DNA from 2 places in the Trichococcus shcherbakoviae genome. Region 1 is predicted to be linked to the other one. Evidence: predicted binding sites of a transcription regulator. Region 1 holds the regulator's gene; the other holds the start of a gene.
The links. Region 1 encodes CtsR, which represses protease genes until heat stress. Its sites were predicted from a motif close to TTGGTCAAAAAAGGTCAAANA; they were not measured.
Positions count from the first base shown of each region.

Region 1 (6,773 bases):
GTCTCGGGCCCGCTTACTTCACGCTGCCTTTCCAGAACAAATGGCTGCATATACCTGAACACACGCTGAGCGGACGCGAAAAAGCTCTTTTGAAGCAGTTGCTGCTCAATGAGGCCCCGACGACATCCGACATCCCGAAGAATCCTTGGGCCCAGTTTCTGTTAGGCCAGACGACCGAAATTCCGATCGGACTGGCGCAGACCCAACTGCTCCAATTCAGACTCTCGTACCGGGAAGAGGACGCCGGGTCTTTCGATCAGACACTGTGGATCGATGCCTTCAGCCAGACATTGCCGCTTGTCCGCGAATGCTTCTTTTTGAACGGCAAAAGCGGTGTCTTCATTCTCGACAGCCCGGAACCCTACTGCATCGATGAGGAATTGGCGGCGGTGCTTGATATTCTGGATGACGACTTCAGCTTGCGGACCGAGTTGTATCTGGGCCAACGCTGGCCTGTCGACGCCCGCCTGCCGCTCCTTTTCGAGGAGGAAAGGAAAATATTCGCGGCCAGCCGAACGCTCGCCAAAGGCAGCAAGATCATAACGCTTGCCGCCATCGCGCTTCCTTATTTCATTTCGGAAGCAGGAACCCAAAATCCGGTGCTGCAAGCCTTGCAGGCCACGATCGGTTCCATCGACGGCACACACGAACTGATCACAGCCATGTGGCAGAACCAAGGAAACCTGTCGAAAGCGGCAGCCGACCTTTATCTGCACCGCAACACCCTTCAGTACCGGATCGATCGCTTTTTTAATGCGACCGGCTTGGCCTTGAAGAGCATGGACGACCTGGCCTTGGCTTACCTCGCCATCGCTGCAGTAACAGCTCCTCATACCAACTAAAAAGACTGCAGAAATGGGGCTATACCCTATTCCTGCAGTCTTATTCAATTCTTATCTATGAAACTTGTCGCCTACGTTGTCTTTTACATCGCCAGCTTTGTCCTTTAAATCAGAGAATAGGTCCATTGCTGATTCTTTCCAATCGCCTGCTCTGTCCACCACACGCAAGAAGCCGTCGATCTCATCATCCGTCAAATCCTCGATTGCCCGCAAAAATTTTTGGCTGCCTTTCAGATGGTCCTTCACGAAGTTCTTCATGCGTTGACGGTTCAAATAGGAGCCGATCTTGTCCACTGCTTCTTCCTCGTATGCCAAGGCCGCCGCAATTGCCGCAATCGCTGCTGTAGCACCCAAACCGATCAACAATGCCTTTTTAGAATTCTTCATTTTATTAGTTCCCTCCTCTAACTTCCGTAACTATATTTTAGCACAAACGGAAGCGATAACCGAACAATAACACTGTCTCCCAACTGAAGACCTGCTGCTCTTAAGAATTTACCGGCACTTTTTTGTCTTTATTTTCTGCCTTGGCGGGCTTCACTGAGATCCGGATGCTGCCTTTTTGGGCACCAATCGTAACGGTATCGCCGAATTTGATCAAGCCGCTCAGCATTTCTTCACTCAACTTGTCTTCGATCTCTTTTTGAATCGCGCGTCTGATCGGACGTGCGCCGTATTCCGGATCGAAACCGGCTTTTGCGATGACATCGATGGCTGCAGGCGTGATGCGCACATGGATATCGAGATCTTTCAAGCGTTTCACGATGCCGTTCGCCATCAATTTGACGATTTCATGCAACTCGTCTTTCTCCAAGGAGTGGAAGACGATTGTTTCGTCGATACGGTTCAGGAACTCCGGACGGAAGCTGTTCTTCAGCTCTTCGCGGATGCGTTTCTCCATCGCTTTATAATCATGCTTGAGATCTTTCGCCGCGAATCCGACCGATTTTTCATCACGCAAAGCCGTTGCACCCAAGTTGGAAGTCATGATCAAGATCGTGTTGCGGAAATCAACCTTCCGTCCTTTGGAATCTGTCAAATGACCGTCATCGAGCACTTGCAGGAGGATATTAAAGACATCCGGATGGGCTTTTTCAATCTCGTCGAGAAGAATGACCGAGTAGGGTTTCTGTCTGATTTTTTCCGTCAACTGGCCGCCTTCATCATAACCGACATAGCCGGGAGGGGAGCCGATCAGACGACTTGTGCTGTATTTTTCCATGTATTCGGACATGTCCAAACGAACCAAGGCATCCTCTGTCCCGAACATCGCTTCAGCCAGTGTTTTCACCAGCTCAGTCTTGCCGACACCGGTAGGACCCAAGAATAGGAACGAGCCGATTGGGCGATTTGGGTCTTTCAATCCGGAACGTGCACGTCTGATTGCGCGGGCCACTGCACTTACCGCCTCAGATTGGCCGATGACGCGTTCGTGCAGCACTTTTTCCAGCCTCATCAAACGGTCGCTTTCCTTCTGCTCCATCTGGTTGACCGGAATCCCGGTCCACAAAGCCACCACTTCGGCTACGTCGTTTTCGGTCACTTTCAGATCGTAGTGCGTGATTGTTTGGGCTTGTTGTTCCACCATTTTTTGGAATTTCTGCTTCTTCGTCATTTCGCGTTTGCGGATGCGGGCAGCTTTGTCGAAGTCTTGATTCAGGATAGCTTCCTCTTTGTCTTTCGACAACTTCGCGATTTCCAACTCGATTTTCCCGATTGGCGTATCCCCGTGTGTGACATCCAAACGGACTTTCGCAGCGGATTCATCAATCAGATCGATCGCTTTATCCGGCAATCTTCTGGAAGTGATGTAGCGCACGGATAACTGGACAGCTGCTTTCAGCGCCTCATCAGTGATTTCCACGCCATGGTGCTCCTCGTAACGGGAACGCAAGCCACGCATGATCTCAACCGATTCTTCAGGTGTGGGCTCATCGATATGGATAGGTGCGAAACGTCTTTCCAACGCCGCATCTTTTTCGATATATTTTTGGTACTCATCAAGGGTGGTGGCACCGATTGTCTGCAGTTCGCCCCTTGCCAATGCCGGTTTCAGGATATTGGAGGCATCGATTGCCCCTTCCGCTCCGCCTGCACCAATCAAGGTGTGCAACTCATCGATGAACAGAATGACATTGCCGTCATTGTAGATTTCGTCGATGATCTTCTTCATTCTTTCCTCGAATTCACCGCGGTATTTCGTACCTGCAACCAGTGAACCCATATCCAACATCATGATACGTTTGTTCGCCAATGTATCCGGAACATCTCCGGCCACGATTTTCTGTGCCAAACCTTCCACGATGGCGGTCTTGCCGACACCCGGTTCCCCTACCAATACTGGATTGTTCTTCGTTCTGCGGGAAACGATCTGCATGATGCGGCGGACTTCCTTGTCGCGTCCTACAATCGGATCCATCCGGTTTTCCCGTGCCAATTCTGTCAGATTGCGGGCCAAGGAATCCAAAGTCGGCGTTCCTTCTTCCACTTTATCCGTCTTTTTGGCTGAACGCATATCCGGTTTGGTCGGTTGTTTGATGCCCAGTTTCTCATAGAGAGACTTACGCAGCAAATTCGGATCGATCTGCAGGTTTTTGATGATTTTGACTGCCAGAATTTCTTCTTTCAACAAGCCCAATAAAAGGTGTTCAGTTCCTACCAAAGGAACCCCCAATTTGTGCGCTTCATTTGTCGCATACATAATGACTTTTTTAGCCCGAGGAGAAAATGGCAACGGCGCGTTGAAGTCCTCCGTATTCATTTGACCGAAACCGGTCAGATGAACAATCTCTTCGCGGACTCCTTCCTCATCAATGTCGTAGCCACGCAACACTTTTCCGGCAATGCCTTCTTGCTCCCGGACTAGTCCGAGAAGCATATGCTCCGTTCCGATGGATTGATGCTTAAATTTGTGCGCTTCTTCTGTTGCCAACAACAATACTTGGCTGGCTTTATCTGTAAATAATTCATTCATTTTTAACGCCTCCTCTACGGGCTCATCTATTCAAAGCGCAAGCTGTTCAAAAAATTCCTCAACAGCAAGGCTCGTAATCTTTCTTCGTGTTCGCCTGTGTATGGGGCAAGTGACTTATCCAATACCGACAACATCAGGTTTCCTTCGCGTTTCGTGATGATACCGCGACTGTATAGATTTTGGGTTACCGCAAACGCATCTTTCTGGTTGATGCTTTCGCCTACTATAGCGATCAGCTTATCCAACAATTCCGCTTGATCCAGGATTTTCACCTTCATGATGCGTATATAGCCGCCTCCGCCGCGTTTACTTTCGACCGAGTAGCCTTGCTGTTCCGTAAAACGGGTATTGATGACATAGTTGATCTGTGAAGGTACACAATGAAAACGATCTGCCATTTCGTTCCGTCTGATTTCAATCTGCTCTTCTGCATTCAGAATCTTTTTGATATACGCTTCGATGATATCTGACATGTTCTGACCATGCATGGAATGGACGCCTCCCTTCCCCTGACTAATTTTGACTATTATATGTTTATATTATGCTATTCCTACATAACTGTCAAACAGAAAGGGCTATCCGAGGACGTTTGTGGCAAACTAGTCAAGAAAGCTGAAACCCATCCAGACTGCCTGCTACTCCCTCTACAACAGCGTATTCCCCAAACATTTCCAACAGAATTATTTGGAATGTTCCTCATTATATACTTAAAGGGAAAAAACGGCAATATATCAATGAGAAAAGCTGAACGGGTTGGTTCCGCCCTGAAAGAAATTTAGGAAATCGTGCCGACTGAGCATCGTAGAGCGCAATAGGTACGATTTATCTAATTTCCGAAGGGCTAACCCGTGAAGCTGGCCAACGTTAACACAAAAAAATAGACGCAGAAACCATCGGAATGATTTCTGCGTCTATTTTTATTTATCGGGAAGACAGGATTCGAACCTGCGACCCCTTGGTCCCAAACCAAGTGCTCTACCAAGCTGAGCTACTTCCCGGTCATAATTATGTGAAAAATGCACCCAACAGGAGTCGAACCTGTAACCGCTTGATTCGTAGTCAAGTACTCTATCCAATTGAGCTATGGGTGCGTAAGTGCCGAGAATCGGAATCGAACCGATACGGTGATCACTCACCGCAGGATTTTAAGTCCTGTGCGTCTGCCAGTTCCGCCACCCCGGCTAAAAGATAGCCATTAAAATAAAAAAAAGCGGAAGACGGGGTTCGAACCCGCGACCCCCACCTTGGCAAGGTGATGTTCTACCACTGAACTACTTCCGCATTTTTGGATGCCGGCTAAAGGATTTGAACCCTCGACCCTCTGATTACAAATCAGATGCTCTACCAACTGAGCTAAGCCGGCGTCTCGGTATATTCAATTGTTCCATCATTATCGCAAGAATGATGAATGAGTTATGCAGGGCTCGAACCTGCGACCCTCTGATTAAAAGTCAGATGCTCTACCAACTGAGCTAATAACTCATGAATGGAGGTTGACGGGATCGAACCGCCGACATTCTGCTTGTAAGGCAGACGCTCTCCCAGCTGAGCTAAACCTCCATAATATAAATGCGCGGCAACGTCCTACTCTCACAAAGGGAAACCCTTCACTACAATCGGCGCTAAGAAGCTTAACTTCTGTGTTCGAGATGGGAACAGGTGTGACCTTCTTGCCATCGTCACCGCACATTTTTCAAGAGAACGTTGTTCTCTCAAAACTGAATCTACAAAATTAAAGGGAACCCGAAAACACCGCTTGAGTTTTCTTCTTTTTAAAAATTGGTTAAGTCCTCGACCGATTAGTATTGGTCCGCTCCATACATCGCTGTACTTCCACTCCCAACCTATCTACCTGATCATCTCTCAGGGGTCTTACTCACTTAAAGTGATGGGAAATCTCATCTTGAGGGGGGCTTCACGCTTAGATGCTTTCAGCGTTTATCCCGTCCACACATAGCTACCCAGCGATGCTCTTGGCAGAACAACTGGTACACCAGCGGTGTGTCCATCCCGGTCCTCTCGTACTAAGGACAGCTCCTCTCAAATTTCCAACGCCCGCGACGGATAGGGACCGAACTGTCTCACGACGTTCTGAACCCAGCTCGCGTACCGCTTTAATGGGCGAACAGCCCAACCCTTGGGACCGACTACAGCCCCAGGATGCGATGAGCCGACATCGAGGTGCCAAACCTCCCCGTCGATGTGAACTCTTGGGGGAGATAAGCCTGTTATCCCCAGGGTAGCTTTTATCCGTTGAGCGATGGCCCTTCCATGCGGAACCACCGGATCACTAAGCCCGACTTTCGTCCCTGCTCGACTTGTAGGTCTCGCAGTCAAGCTCCCTTCTGCCTTTACACTCTACGAATGATTTCCAACCATTCTGAGGGAACCTTTGGGCGCCTCCGTTACATTTTTGGAGGCGACCGCCCCAGTCAAACTGCCCGTCTGACACTGTCTCCCTGCTCGCTAAGAGCAGCGGGTTAGAGTGGTCATATCACAAGGGTAGTATCCCACCGTTGCCTCCTCCGAGACTGGCGTCCCGGTATCATTGGCTCCTACCTATCCTGTACATGTGATACAAACACGCAATATCAAACTGCAGTAAAGCTCCATGGGGTCTTTCCGTCCTGTCGCGGGTAACCAGCATCTTCACTGGTACTATAATTTCACCGAGTCTCTCGTTGAGACAGTGCCCAAATCGTTACGCCTTTCGTGCGGGTCGGAACTTACCCGACAAGGAATTTCGCTACCTTAGGACCGTTATAGTTACGGCCGCCGTTTACTGGGGCTTCAATTCAAAGCTTCGCTTGCGCTAACCTCTCCTCTTAACCTTCCAGCACCGGGCAGGCGTCAGCCCCTATACGTCATCTTTCGATTTTGCAGAGACCTGTGTTTTTGATAAACAGTCGCTTGGGCCTATTCACTGCGGCTGACCTTGCGGTCAGCACCCCTTCTCC
Region 1 covers NZ_OY762653.1:1,510,930-1,517,702, forward strand. The annotation lists gene ACKPBX_RS07270 (helix-turn-helix domain-containing protein) at 1-842, shown strand, start outside; gene ACKPBX_RS07275 (hypothetical protein) at 894-1,229, opposite strand; gene ACKPBX_RS07280 (ATP-dependent Clp protease ATP-binding subunit) at 1,330-3,816, opposite strand; gene ACKPBX_RS07285 (CtsR family transcriptional regulator) at 3,843-4,304, opposite strand; tRNA gene ACKPBX_RS07290 (tRNA-Pro) at 4,741-4,814, opposite strand; tRNA gene ACKPBX_RS07295 (tRNA-Arg) at 4,834-4,907, opposite strand; tRNA gene ACKPBX_RS07300 (tRNA-Leu) at 4,913-4,998, opposite strand; tRNA gene ACKPBX_RS07305 (tRNA-Gly) at 5,026-5,097, opposite strand; tRNA gene ACKPBX_RS07310 (tRNA-Thr) at 5,107-5,179, opposite strand; tRNA gene ACKPBX_RS07315 (tRNA-Lys) at 5,226-5,298, opposite strand; tRNA gene ACKPBX_RS07320 (tRNA-Val) at 5,304-5,376, opposite strand; rRNA gene rrf (5S ribosomal RNA) at 5,388-5,503, opposite strand; rRNA gene ACKPBX_RS07330 (23S ribosomal RNA) at 5,596-6,773, opposite strand, start outside.

Region 2 (6,773 bases), 990 kb from region 1:
AAGCGCGTTGCCTCCCCGCTTTTGTTATCTTCTACGATTCAGCTTTCAATAAATGAAAGACTTAATCTTATAAGCTAGCAAATTCTACTAAAGTACGTACTAATTGTGAAGCGTAAGACATTTCATTGTCGTACCAAGCAACAGTTTTAACTAATTGTTTGTCTCCAACTGTCATTACTTTAGTTTGTGTAGCATCGAATAAAGAACCGAAGTTGATTCCTACGATATCGCTTGAAACGATTTCGTCTTCAGTGTATCCGTAAGATTCGTTAGAAGCAGCTTTCATAGCAGCATTGATTTCTTCAACAGTTACAGTTTTTTCCAATACAGTCACTAATTCAGTCAATGAACCGGTAGGAACTGGAACACGTTGAGCAGCTCCATCTAATTTGCCTTTCAATTCAGGCAATACATCACCGATAGCTTTAGCAGCACCAGTTGTGTTAGGAACGATGTTTGCAGCTGCAGCACGCGCACGACGGAAGTCACCTTTAGGATGTGGAGCATCCAAAGTGTTTTGGTCGCCAGTGTAAGCGTGGATTGTAGTCATTAAGCCTTCAATGATTCCGTATTCGTCGTTCAATACTTTAGCCATTGGAGCCAAGCAGTTAGTTGTGCAAGATGCGCCTGAAACGATAACGTCTTCAGCATTTAATTCGTTATGGTTAACGTTATAAACGATTGTTTTAACGTCGCTGCCTGCTGGAGCAGACAATAGAACACGTTTAGCGCCTGCATCAACGTGAGCTTGAGCTCCTGCTTTGCTCATGAAGAATCCAGTACACTCTAATACGAACTCTACGCCAAGTTCTGCCCATGGAAGATCTGCTGGGTTACGTTGTGATAACACTTTGATGTCTTTTCCGTTTACAGTGAAGAATCCGTCATTAACTTCTACATCACCATTGAATCTGCCTTGAGTTGTATCATATTTCAATAAGTGAGCTAACATTTTAGCGTCAGTCAAGTCATTGATTGCTACAACTTCGATTCCTTCTACTTCTTGAATACGGCGGAATGCTAAACGTCCAATACGTCCAAAACCGTTAATACCAACTTTTACTGTCATACTGAGATTTCCTCCTTAGGATAAGTCAAAATTTTTATTTTAAAGGGTTACCCCTTTTAAAATCAGATTAGCTGCGCCCTCATCCGTAATCAGCCATGTTTGATGCGGGGCATATTTCATGAACGCTTTAATAGCCTTGGCTTTCGTGCTTCCCCCTGCAATGGCCATTGCGTACGGGATCTTTTCGATGTCTTCAATCTGAAGTCCGAACCGGGACAATCGATAGACGATTTCTCCGTTCTCATTGAAGTAACAACCAAAGGCTTCACCTACCGCATTATGCGCTTCTAGGGACGAAATCAACCCATGCGACATCCTACGTCTTTCCATCATTACTTTAGCATTACCGATACTATATAACAAGCAGTTTGCCTTTTTCATGACGGATAAAGTATGTTTGATTGATGGCTCGGATTTCATGGATGCATAAGCTTTTTCGCTCAAATTATCGGGAACGAAAAGTGCCATGTTCTCACCGCCTACCAACTGCGCCATACGATCGCTGACACTGTTGGCTTGTATCGACATGGATTCGCCTAAACCGCCTCGTGTCGGGACAAACATGAACTCCCTGTTCTGTGACAATTCAGGTGAAAAATGTTCAGCAGCCTGTGCCATAGTACTCCCGCCAGCAACAGCAACGATAAATTCGCCTGCCGGCAATAACGCATGCAGTTCTTTGGCTGCAGTTTTTCCGATTTCATCCAGAACGGATGCATCTTCATCACTATCGCCAGGAACAATCCTACAAAACTGAATATTCAGATAATCCGCTAACGCCTTTTCTTTCGCATTCATATTCAGCAATAACCGCATGAACCTTTCCAGCTGACGAAAAATGTCTTCGCCTTCCTCAGTCAATTCCATCCCGTTCTTCGAACTGGAAAGAAGACCTTGTTTCCGCAAAAAATCTGTCTCAGTCCGTAAAGTCCTTTCTGACAAGGATACTTTATCGGCCAGGACGCGTCTCCCGACTGGAGCATACATTTGGATATTACGCATGATATGGTAACGATTTTGAAGGACTGACATAATGTCCGGGACTATTTGCTGCAAGACTGAAATAGACTCTTCCATAAAAACCCTCTTCATTTGCACGTGGACGCTTTTCGCCCCGCTGCAATCTTAGGCGGTCCTCGTTTATTTCATATCAGGAGAGATGGAATAGGACTGCAAATATTTTTTTATTCCGTCTATTCTCCCTCGTCTTTACTTCATCATTTTAACAGTAAACACTAGACGTTTCAAGCGTTTTGGCAAATAAATTCAAATTCCTTTAAAATAGATTCGTTCAATATATCACGAGTAGCCTATAATCCGATTGCCTTTTAGACATACGCTTTCAGAAAACCTTGGTACATCAACTTTTTGATAAGGGCCGATAATCGTCCCGTTATTGTTTAACGTTTCGCATCTTTTTCATTTATTATTGTCGATTGACAGCCTATTCACCGCATAACTGGTGCAACAAAAATGTCCCACGGTCCGTTTCGATCGTTTTCTCCAATATTTCTTCGCGCATGACAGTCGCCGGGACCGCCAAATCTCCAGCCAAACGAGTCACATCGAGCGGTTCCAACTCCCGACCTTCCAGGAAAAAGCCTTTCTGCAAGCCGCAGATCAATTCTCCCGCCGCAAGCAGCAACTCTTTTCTGAATGCAACTGCAGACCGCAACTGCTCCCACTCCGTTTTCTTCGCTGCCAGAAATTGTTGCACATCCACATCTTCGTGTTGCATCATCTCTTCATAATATTCTTTTTGGAAAATGATGAAAGGAGAAGCCCACTCATTGTACTTTACTCTCAGGTGCCCATCCACCATTTGAAGATAAAGATCCGGTCTGGGCAAAGAAAGGCTGTCCTCGCCATATGCTGATCCCGGAGTCGGGTCCAACGTTTGGGCATACTCGAATACCGCCTTCACATCGGACAGCTCGACATCCATCTCTTCAGCTATTGCTTGCCAGTTTTTGCCACTGAAGGCCGTAAAGTAATTCTCCAGAATATAATAGGCGATTTCCGGCGCATATTCATCACGCTCCGTCTGCAGCATCAGGCATTCCTGCAGATTTCGGGCCCCCACACCCGGGGGATCCAATTGATGCAGGAGCGTCAACGCATCCAGCATCACGATCGGTTCGACACCCTTCTGTTCCGCGGCTTCATTCAGATCAATTGTGACGTACCCTTCCGGATTGATGAATGCCACCAAAAATAAAACCAACTCGCGCAAGGGCGTGTCCCGCATATTTGCATAGATTTGTTCCAATAAGAATGTATCCAACGCCGGCACTTCTTCAAATACTTGATCCATAGCGGAAACAGTATCCATCGGATCGTCTTTATCCGGTTTATAGACTATCGTTCTTTCTTTTACAGCGCGTTCATCGAATTCTTTATTGATTTTCACTTCGATTAAGGGATTGCCCAACGCTTTTTGTTGAAGATAAGCGAACAATTCTTCATTATCGTACCCCACCAACCTCAGCGATTCCTCCAAACTTTCTTTATCCATATGCATACTTGATATAACCGACACACTAATCCCTCCTCACCTTTTCAGAATCATTTTATCACACACAAGCCTCCATTGAAATCGTTTTCAATCAAGGGCGGGTAATTTCAGCAGGAGTGTAACTGTTGTTCTGACAAGTCAATATGAGGTTCCGCAAAGTAGAAAAAGTGCCAAAACCATCTTGCGGTTTGAGATTCAATTTTCCCCTTGCTATCTTTCACGCTATAGGTTATAATTTTAATGTTGCTTGTCTCCTTGGTGTAATGGATATCACGTAAGATTCCGGTTCTTGAGATGGGGGTTCGATTCCCTCAGGAGACGTACTATTTTATTGACACTTCAACGGTTTTGCACTTTGAATGCAAAAAAAATGCAATAAATCTCCTTTCCCAAGCGGAATAGGAGATTTTTTTATTACCTTCTCGTTTCACATTGAATCCGATCGGCATTTTCAAAATCTATTTTTGGACATTTGCTGACTGAAACGATATGATTGAGTAAGGTATATTTCATCAGAAAACGCGAAGCTTCAGGCCAAACATTACAATTGACCTTTTCTGACCAATGAGTTAAAATAAACCTTGTAAAGAAAAACTGTTCATTCAAAACGAACAAGGAGGAAACATATATGAATTTAATCCCTACAGTAATCGAACAATCATCCCGTGGTGAACGTGCGTATGATATTTATTCCCGTCTTCTGAAGGATCGCATCATCATGTTGAGCGGCCCGATCGACGACAACACAGCAAATTCTGTCATCGCGCAATTGCTGTTCCTGGATGCACAAGATTCAGAAAAAGACATCTACATCTACATCAACTCTCCAGGCGGCAGCGTTTCTGCCGGCTTGGCAATCTTCGATACGATGAACTTCATCAAGGCCGACGTTCAGACGATCGCAATGGGTATGGCAGCTTCGATGGGCAGCTTCTTGCTGACTGCCGGCGAAAAAGGCAAACGTTTCGCGTTGCCGAATGCTGAAATCATGATTCACCAACCGCTTGGAGGCGCGCAAGGTCAAGCAACCGAAATCGAAATCGCAGCTCGTCACATCCTACAAACGCGTGAACGCCTTAACAAAATTTTGGCGGAACGCACAGGACAACCGATGGAAGTCATCGAACGCGATACAGACCGCGATAACTACATGACCGCCCAACAAGCCAAAGAATACGGCTTGATCGATGAAGTTATGGTCAACTCAAAATCATTGAAATAAAAAAGTACGTTTAAAGCGAAGACAATCAGCAGAAAGATGCTGATTGTCTTCGCTTTTTGTTGGGGGGTATTTCGTGGTGCTTGGCAGCTAGGTTTCCGCCACTTTCCCTGAGGACAGCAGCGGATAAGAGGTCGCAGCTCCGGCGAGGCGTCCGTCGGAGGAAAGACGAAGAATTAAAAACAAACAATCCGTCAGCGCGCCTGCGCATCTCCAATTCGACAAGAAAGGCAGACGGAACGCAAGCGTTCCTGTCTGCCTTTCTTGTTTCCTTAACGGATATAATTGAAGATATGTTCCCAAGTCTGCTTGCTGAATACAAGCATCGGATTGCCGTCACCGAGGACGCCATACCCGACCATCAGACCGGCTCCGAAGAGAATGAAAGCCATCAACATGAAAATCAAAACCCACATCACTGTTGACAGTACAGGTTTGAAATCAAATTTCACAGCGATCACCTATCTTCCTTTTTTTATTTTGGTTTTTTGGATCAATCGTGCCAACATTCCGAAAAGCCCGCTGGACGGACGATTCTTTTGGTCGATGTTATTCAAGAGGATACCCGTTCCCAAAGCAACAGCATCCAAAGGTTTTTCCGCAGCGAAAACCGGAACCTTCAACTCGCTCGAGAAAAGCTTCTCGATTCCGCTGATCAAGGCGCCCCCGCCTGTCAATACGATCCCTGTATTGATGATGTCCGCAGCCAACTCAGGAGGCGTCATTTCCAACACTTCCTTCGCTTGCTCCACGACAAGAACCAAAGTTTCGTGCATCGCTTCGTAGACTTCTTTGGAAGTGATGTAGATGGTGCGCGGAAGGCCCGTCACCATGTCACGGCCGCGGATTTCCATTTTCTCTTCTTTTTCAGGCTCCAAAGCAGTTCCGATGGTGATTTTGATCTTTTCGGCTGTCCGCTCACCGATCAATAATTTATGTTCTCTTTTTACGAAGTTCATGATGTCGGCATCCAGTTTATCACCGGCCGTTTTGATTGAACTGCTCGTTACGATGCCGCCCAACGACAAGACTGCGATATCACTCGTTCCGCCACCCATATCGATGACCATATTTCCGTTCGGCTGAAAAATGTCAAGTCCGGCTCCGACAGCCGCAACTTTCGGTTCTTCCTCCAGATACACATTTTTGCCGCCGCTCTTTTCTGCGGCTTGGATGATCGCTTTTTGTTCGATTGTTGTGATGTTTGTCGGACAACAGATCAAAATATTCGGCTTGGTCAAAAAGCCCTTTACATTCAAACGATCAATAAAGTGGGTCAGCATTGCTTCTGTGATGTCAAAGTCTGCGATGACGCCGCCTTTCAACGGACGGATCACTCTGATGTTTGCCGGCGTACGCCCGACCATCATATAGGCTTCTTCCCCAACTGCTAAAACTTTTCCGGTTTTTGTGTCTACTGCTACGACGGAAGGCTCATTCAAGACGATACCTTTCCCTTTAACGTGAATCAGTACGTTCGCTGTACCTAAATCGATCCCTATATCTCTGGCCACGTTGTTCCCCTCTCAAACATTCATCATTTAGCGATAGCTATCTTGCGGACGACAGTTGTCCGACTTATTTTACAAAAAGTGCTTCAACATCTGAATCACTGAAAGCATTCTGCTCGTCTTCCGTTACACGTTCGACGTCAGCTCCCAATGCCTGCAGCTTTTTATCGAATTCATAATAACCGCGATCCAAATGCGATAGGTTCGTGACGCGCGTATAGCCTTTGGAAACAAGGCCAGCGATGATCAAAGCAGCTGCCGCACGTAAATCCGATGCGGCTACTTCTGCACCTTGCAGATCAGTATTGCCATGAATCAGTACCGTCTGCCCTTCGACTTTGAAATCAGCGTTCATACGTCGCATCTCTTCCAAATGCATGAAGCGGTTTTCGAATACTGTCTCAGTCATCGTGCTGGTACCTTGGGATACTAATTGTGCAATCGTCATTTGCGCTTGCA
Region 2 covers NZ_OY762653.1:524,043-530,815, forward strand. The annotation lists gene gap (type I glyceraldehyde-3-phosphate dehydrogenase) at 68-1,069, opposite strand; gene ACKPBX_RS02480 (sugar-binding transcriptional regulator) at 1,109-2,146, opposite strand; gene ACKPBX_RS02485 (RNA polymerase factor sigma-54) at 2,514-3,608, opposite strand; tRNA gene ACKPBX_RS02490 (tRNA-Arg) at 3,834-3,905, shown strand; gene clpP (ATP-dependent Clp endopeptidase proteolytic subunit ClpP) at 4,213-4,806, shown strand; gene ACKPBX_RS02500 (DNA-directed RNA polymerase subunit beta) at 5,076-5,264, opposite strand; partial or broken gene mreB (rod shape-determining protein MreB) at 5,346-6,317, opposite strand; gene murA (UDP-N-acetylglucosamine 1-carboxyvinyltransferase) at 6,382-6,773, opposite strand, start outside.
Region 2: clpP (ATP-dependent Clp endopeptidase proteolytic subunit ClpP) is a predicted target of CtsR. The motif match lies at 4,129-4,149, and genes of this name have one in related genera.